DNA from 3 places in the Streptomyces sp. NPDC048643 genome. Region 2 is predicted to be linked to each of the others. Evidence: riboswitches for the same ligand, from Rfam matches in the RefSeq annotation. Region 2 holds a riboswitch; each other region holds the start of a gene.

Region 1 (2,244 bases), on a different contig from region 2:
TTCTGCTTCGCGGTCAAGTTCCACCCGGCGCTGCGCCATGTGGCGGCGGCGCGCGGACAGCTCGGCATCCGGACGACCTTCAACGTGCTGGGGCCGCTGACGAACCCGGCCCGGGTCAGGGCCCAGGCGGTCGGGGTCGCCGACCCCCGGATGGCGCCCATCGTGGCGGGCGTCTTCGCCGAGCGCGGCAACTCCTCGCTCGTCTTCCGCGGCGACGACGGCCTCGACGAGCTGACCACCACCGCCGGCTCCCGGGTCTGGGTGGTCCGCGACGGCAAGGTCACCGAGGAACACTTCCACCCCCGTGACGTCGGCCTCGACGTCGTTCCGGTGGAGGCGCTGCGCGGCGCCGACGCGGCGTACAACGCGGAGGTCGCCCGGCGTCTGCTGGACGGCGAGACCGGTCCGGTGCGCGACGCCGTGCTGCTGAACTCGGCGGCCGCCCTGGTGGCGCTGTCGCCGGCCGACGCACCGCTCGCCGACCAGCTCCGGGCCGGTATGGCGAAGGCCGCCGAGGCGATCGACTCCGGGGCGGCCAAGCGCACCCTCGACCGGTGGGTGGCGGCCAGCAACGCCTGAGGCGCCGGTGATGTGACGCAGGGCGCGGTCCAGAATCCGGACCGCGCCTTGCGCGTCGAAGATCTTCTGGCAAGATGCTGTATCAGGTCATGAGCGACAGCCATCAGGCCCCGGCCGGCTGTCCGGCAACCCTCCGTCCGTGGCGGGGTGCCCCGGGTGAAGACCAGGCCGTAGGCAGCGAGGTCTGCGGCAAGCGCGGACCCCTCCCACTCTTTCGAGTGGACGTAACCAGGGGTCCTGGTCGTTCGAGGGAGCCTTCTGTGAGCAAGCGAATGCGATAGGGCGCCGAGCCCCGCCTCCGCACACCCCTTTTTCCCCTTCCTGCGCCGAGCGCTGCCCCCGGGCGGCCGGCTCGCGCGGCGATCCCGCCTGCCTCACAGGAGCCCGCCATGTCTGTCACCACCGCCGCCGACACCTCCGTCTGTGCCCCGCTGCCGGTCCTGGGCCGGGACGTCACCGTTCCGCTCGTCACCGGCGGCGAGGTCACCTACGCCGCGCTCGACTACGCCGCCAGCGCGCCCGCCCTCCAGCGGGTGTGGGACGACGTCGCGGCGTACGCCCCGTACTACGGCAGCGTCCACCGGGGTGCCGGGTACCTCTCGCAGCTGTCCACCGACCTGTTCGAGAACGCCCGCAGGACCGTCGCGGAGTTCCTCGACTGCCGGACCGACGACCAGGTCGTCTTCACCCGCTCCACCACCGACTCGCTCAACCTGCTCGCCGCCGCGCTGCCGGCCGACTGCCAGGTCTTCGTCTTCGAGACCGAGCACCACGCCTCGCTGCTGCCCTGGCGCGACGCCCGGGTGACGTACCTGAACGCCCCGCGCACCCACGGCGAGGCCGTCGCGACCCTGGAGCACGCCCTCGCGGCCCGCGACCCCCACGGGCCGGCCCTCGTCTGCGTCACCGGCGCCTCGAACGTCACGGGGGAGCTGTGGCCGGTGCGGGAGCTCGCCGCCGCCGCGCACGCCCACGGCGCCCGGATCGTCCTCGACGCCGCCCAGCTCGCCCCGCACCACCCGGTGTCGGTCCAGGACCTCGACGTCGACTGGGTCGCCTTCTCCGGGCACAAGCTGTACGCGCCGTTCGGTTCCGGTGTCCTCGCGGGACGCTCCGACTGGCTGCGCGAGGCCGACCCGTACCTGGCGGGCGGCGGCGCCAGCCGCAAGGTCACCCGGCGCGCGGACGGCGGCGTGGACGTCGAGTGGCACGACAGCGCGGCCCGGCACGAGGCCGGCTCGCCGAACGTGATCGGCGTCTACTCCATCGCCTCTGCCTGCAAGGCGCTCACCGAGGAGGGCTTCGACAACCTCCTCGCCCGGGAGCGGCACCTGATCCGCACCGTCCGCGCCGGCCTCGCCGAGGTCCCGGAGGTCCGGATCCTCTCCCTCTTCGGTGACGACGCCCCGCGGGTCGGCGTCCTCTCCTTCGTCGTCGAGGGCTGGAACAGCTCGCACTTCGCGGCCGCGCTGTCCGCCGAGTACGGCATCGGCGTCCGCGACGGCCTCTTCTGCGCCCACCCGCTGGTCCGCACGCTGCTCGGCAGCGACCCCGAGACCCAGGGGGAGTGCGGCGCCCCGGAGGCGGCGCCCGGCGAGAAGTCCCTCAACGCCATCCGCGTCAGCTTCGGCGCCGGTACGCCCGACGAGCACGTCGAGCGGTTCG
Region 2 (2,244 bases):
GCTCCGCTTCACGCTCGCCGACGACTCGATACCCAGCGAGTGGGTCGAAGTGGCCTGCAGGAACTGCGCGTTGGGCTGCTTGAACGTCACCCGGACGGTGCTGGAGTCGACCACGGTGGTGCTCTGCACCCCGCTCAGGTAACCCTGGGCGAGGGTGGCCAGGGCGCCGAGCTTCGGTACGGCGTCGAAGTTGTCCTTGACCACCTGGGCGGTCAGCGGCGAGCCGTCGCTGAACGTCACACCCGACCGCAGGTGGAAGGTGAACGTCTTCGTGTCCGAGCTGATGTCCCAGCTCTTCGCCAGCCAGGGCACGATCTTGCCGGTCCTGGGGTCCTGGTCGGTCAGGGAGTCCACGACCTGGCGCAGCGAGTAGATGCTGTCGTTGCTGCCCACCTGCTGCGGGTCCACGCAGCCGGCGTCGGATCCCACCGCGAAGGTCAGCGTGCCACCGGACCTGGCCCGGGCGTCGGTGTCGGTCGAACCGGTGCCGTCGCTCGACGAGCAGCCGCTCAGCAGGATGCCGCTCGTCACGACAGCGGCGGCTGCTGTCCATCGGGCGGATCGGGTGTCCGGATGGGATGTCACGGAAGGGGTTCTCCTACTCCAGAGTCGCCGCGCCTGTCCGGAGCGGACATGGCGAAGCGGGACGGCGCAGCCGTGGACGGGCGGCACCGTTCGGACGAGAAAGTCGGAACAGACACTCAGGCGCGGGTCCCGGACGAAGGGCCGGGCCCGAGCCGGGCAGGAAGGGGTGCGTCGGCGATGGCGTGCGACGCGCGCACGCCGACCTCATGACGCCGGGAGGACCGGGAGCTGTTGTTCGCCGCCGTACGAACGGACCGACGGAGGGCGTCGGTCGGCAGGGCGTGTGGTCAGCCGCTACACAGACAGCTGGCGGAGCGCTCCAGGTCGATGTGGCGGCGGCGCGAGAAGCCGGAGAACATCGCCGCGGCCGCGATCGAGGCGCTCAGGTCGCTGCTGCTGTTCCGCACGACGGGCCTCCCATCTCGTCCCCCTGCCGGGGGTTCGCGCTTGCGGGGTCGGGCGACCCCGCCGGGCTTTCACCTGGAGCACCCCACCGCGGAGGAGGGTTGCCGGTCAGCGAGCCAGGGCTTGACGCTGACACTCAATGCCGGTCGCGATCGTACGAATCGATGCTCCGATCCGTCAATGACGAGATCGCGTGGAAGGGCGTCGGACCAGGAGCCACAGCACGTCGAGTCGCGGGAATTCATGTGTCTGCAACAACTGGCCCTGATCGCGCGGACCTTGGTGCGGTCCTCAAGGGGTGCCGGACACCGGCCGTCGTGATCGACCGTGATGGCGGAGCCTGCTGTGCCGCCCCCGACCGACGTGCCCCTCAGGATCAGTCGGTCGTGCGGCCCGTCTGAGCGGCCAGGCGCGTGCGCAGCCGGGTGAGACGGTCGATCTCGGCGTCGAGCGCGGCCAGTCGGCGGTGCACGACGCCGGCGCCGGGACCGTCCGTGCCGCCGGAACACCGTCTGCGCGGGTCGTCCATGAGCAGGGGGATGCGGTCGGCCAGGCCGCACAGGTCCTCCACCGTCAGGCCGAGGGCGAGCAGGTCCCGGATCACCCTCACCCGGGCGACGTCGCCGGGACCGTACTCGCGCTGCCCGGCCGCGGTGCGCCGCGGTGGTGGCAGCAATCCGCGCTCCTCGTAGAACCTCAGCGCGCGTGCTGTCGTACCGGCCGCCGCCGCCGCATCCCCGATCCGCATCCGCTCCCCGCCTTCACCCGGTGCCGCGTCGATGATCTTCGAGGACGCGGGAGTCCACGGCACCGCTGAGCCGACCGCTACGTAAGGTCCACGACGACGGTGCCGGTGTGCCGCCCCTCGAACAGTTCCTGCAACGCCCAGGGTGCGCGGTCAATGCCCGCGATCCGGACGTGAGGGAAGACGATCTCACCGGAGCGCAGCCAGTCCCCGAAGCGTTTGTTCCACTCCTCGGCCGCTTCACCGAGGTCCGAGCTGCTGAATCCGCGCAGCGTGATCCCCAGCGTGATGACACGGAACGTGTCGATCTCCGCGGGCGAGGTGGTGCCGTCGCGGTCGTGTTCGGCCGACAGCTGCCCGGAGAGCGCGCCCACCAACGCGAACCGCGCCCCCCGCCGTGCCGCGCCGACGGCCGCGGTCAACTGTTCGCCGCCGACGGTGTCGAGGAGCACGTCGATGCCGTCGGGCGCCGCGGCGGCGAGCTGTTCGGCGAGCGGTGCCGTGCCGGG
Region 3 (2,244 bases), on a different contig from region 2:
CAGGCCCTGCTCGAAGCGCACGTCGTCGTCGTTCACGTACACGTTGACGAAGCGGCGCAGCTTGCCCTGGTCGTCCAGGACGCGCGCGCTGATGCCCGTGTGGTTCTTCTCCAGGTCGGCGATGACCTCGGCGAGGGTCGTGCCCTCGGCCGTCACCTCGGCGGCACCCCCGGTGTAGGTGCGCAGGATGGTGGGGATGCGGACATTGACGCTCATGATGCGAGGCCAGCCTCTCGGAAGGAGTCGAGGTTCGGGCGGATGGTCGCGGTCAGCCCGGTGTCCGAGGCCACCGCGTCCAGAGTCTTCAGGCCGTCGCCGGTGTTGAGGACGACGGTGGTCAGGGACGGGTCGAGCAGACCGTTCTCGATCAGCTTGCGGGTGACGCCGACGGTCACCCCGCCCGCGGTCTCCGCGAAGATGCCCTCGGTGCGCGCGAGCAGCTTGATCGCGTCGACGATCTGCGCGTCGTTCACGTCCTCCACGGCACCGCCGGTGCGCCGCGCGATGTCGAGCACGTAGGGCCCGTCGGCGGGGTTGCCGATGGCGAGCGACTTGGCGATGGTGTCCGGCTTCTGCGGCCGGACCACGTCGTGGCCGGCCTTGTAGGCGACGGAGACGGGCGAGCAGCCCTCGGCCTGCGCGCCGAAGATCTTGTAGGGCCTGTCCTCGACGAGTCCGAGCTTGATCAGCTCCTGGAGGCCCTTGTCGATCTTCGTAAGCTGGGAGCCGGAGGCGATCGGCACGACCAGCTGGTCCGGGAGCTTCCAGCCGAGCTGCTCGCAGATCTCGTACGCCAGCGTCTTGGAGCCCTCGGCGTAGTACGGGCGGAGGTTGACGTTGACGAAGCCCCAGCCCTCGCCGGCCGGGTCGCCGATCAGCTCGGAGCAGAAGCGGTTCACGTCGTCGTAGTTGCCCTGGATGCCGACCAGTTCGCCGCCGTAGACCGCGGCCATGACGACCTTGCCCTGCTCCAGGTCGTGCGGGATGAACACGCAGGAGCGGAAGCCGGCGCGGGCCGCCGCGGCGCCGACGGCGCCGGCGAGGTTGCCCGTGGACGAGCAGGAGAGGGTGGTGAAGCCGAAGACGCGGGCCGCTTCGATGGCCTGGGCGACGACGCGGTCCTTGAAGGAGTGCGTGGGGTTGCCGGAGTCGTCCTTGACGAAGAGCTTGCCGGCGTCGACGCCGAGCTCGCGGGCCAGGTTGTCGGCCTGCACGAGCTTGGTCCAGCCCGGGTTGATGTTCGGCTTGTCCGCCACGTCCGCGGGGACGGGCAGCAGCGGCGCGTAGCGCCAGATGTTCGCGGGTCCCGCTTCGATGCGCTTGCGGAGTTCCTCGGTTTCGTAGGCCGAGAAGTCGTACGCGATCTCCAGCGGGCCGAAACACTCCTCGCAGGCGAAGACCGGACCGAGGGGGACGCGGTGTCCGCACTCGCGGCAGGAAAGCGCCGCGGCCGGGCCGAGATCGACCGCTTCTGCGGAGTTCGTGGTGCTTGCAACTGTCTGCGCAGCCATGGAGGCGAGGCCCTTTCTCCTCATCTTCCTCACGACGCACTTCGCCGTGAGACGGATTTGGCACCTTCCCTAGCCGGGAGCCTCGCGACGCGATCGTCTGGCGATCGGTACGAGACCGGCTGGAGGGTTGCCGGGGCTTCAACGGGCCGTATCCCTCTGCCCCTCTGGATGAGCGGTATTCGATTGTTGAACTGTTGAGCATATTACGCGCCGATGATCCAGGACATGCGATGGTCATCAGCGTTGTTCAAGACTGTAACCGAAGGCCAGGACAGTTGAAGCAGTCGTCCGAACCGCGAGACGACGGCAAGCGATCAGCCGCTGGCCGCAGCGGGCACGCTGATGAGAGCGTGTGATCAGACAGTGAGGAGCCGCAGACCGTGCTGAATGACGTCGAACGCTGGCTGAGCACACGCTCCTGGTCCCTGACCGACCGGCCGCTCCACAAGATCATGGCCGCGAAACGCACCTCCGGATCGACGGTCAGCGTCGTGCTGCCCGCGCTCAACGAGGAGGAGACGGTCGGCGAGATCGTCTCGATCATCCGCCACGACCTGATGCAGCAGGTGCCCCTCGTCGACGAGATCGTCGTCGTGGACTCGGGCTCCACGGACCGCACCTCCGCGGTCGCCGCCGCCGCGGGCGCGAGAGTCGTGCACCGCGACGACATCCTTCCCCGGATGCCGGCCGTGCCCGGCAAGGGTGAGGTGCTGTGGCGGTCGCTGCTCGTGAC

What was found. Region 2 has a riboswitch for S-adenosylmethionine ahead of AB0C62_RS25515 (putative leader peptide). Riboswitches for the same ligand answer to the same signal wherever they lie in the genome.
Region 1: it holds a riboswitch for S-adenosylmethionine, as region 2 does, so the genes downstream of both, AB0C62_RS40330 (aminotransferase class V-fold PLP-dependent enzyme) here and AB0C62_RS25515 (putative leader peptide) in region 2, are expected to answer to the same signal.
Region 3: it holds a riboswitch for S-adenosylmethionine, as region 2 does, so the genes downstream of both, thrC (threonine synthase) here and AB0C62_RS25515 (putative leader peptide) in region 2, are expected to answer to the same signal.

The regions. Positions count from the first base shown of each region.
Region 1 covers NZ_JBEZHO010000080.1:9,705-11,948, reverse strand. Annotated here, with positions in the region: gene trpD (anthranilate phosphoribosyltransferase) at 1-579, shown strand, start outside; SAM riboswitch class IV at 665-781, shown strand; gene AB0C62_RS40330 (aminotransferase class V-fold PLP-dependent enzyme) at 969-2,244, shown strand, end outside.
Region 2 covers NZ_JBEZHO010000028.1:48,949-51,192, forward strand. Annotated here, with positions in the region: gene AB0C62_RS25510 (ABC transporter substrate-binding protein) at 1-585, opposite strand, end outside; gene AB0C62_RS25515 (putative leader peptide) at 873-992, opposite strand; SAM riboswitch class IV at 1,024-1,134, opposite strand; gene AB0C62_RS25520 (MerR family transcriptional regulator) at 1,367-1,738, opposite strand; gene AB0C62_RS25525 (NADP-dependent oxidoreductase) at 1,816-2,244, opposite strand, start outside.
Region 3 covers NZ_JBEZHO010000008.1:76,810-79,053, reverse strand. Annotated here, with positions in the region: gene AB0C62_RS10710 (MoaD/ThiS family protein) at 1-216, opposite strand, end outside; gene thrC (threonine synthase) at 213-1,511, opposite strand; SAM riboswitch class I at 1,529-1,686, opposite strand; gene AB0C62_RS10700 (glucosyl-3-phosphoglycerate synthase) at 1,892-2,244, shown strand, end outside.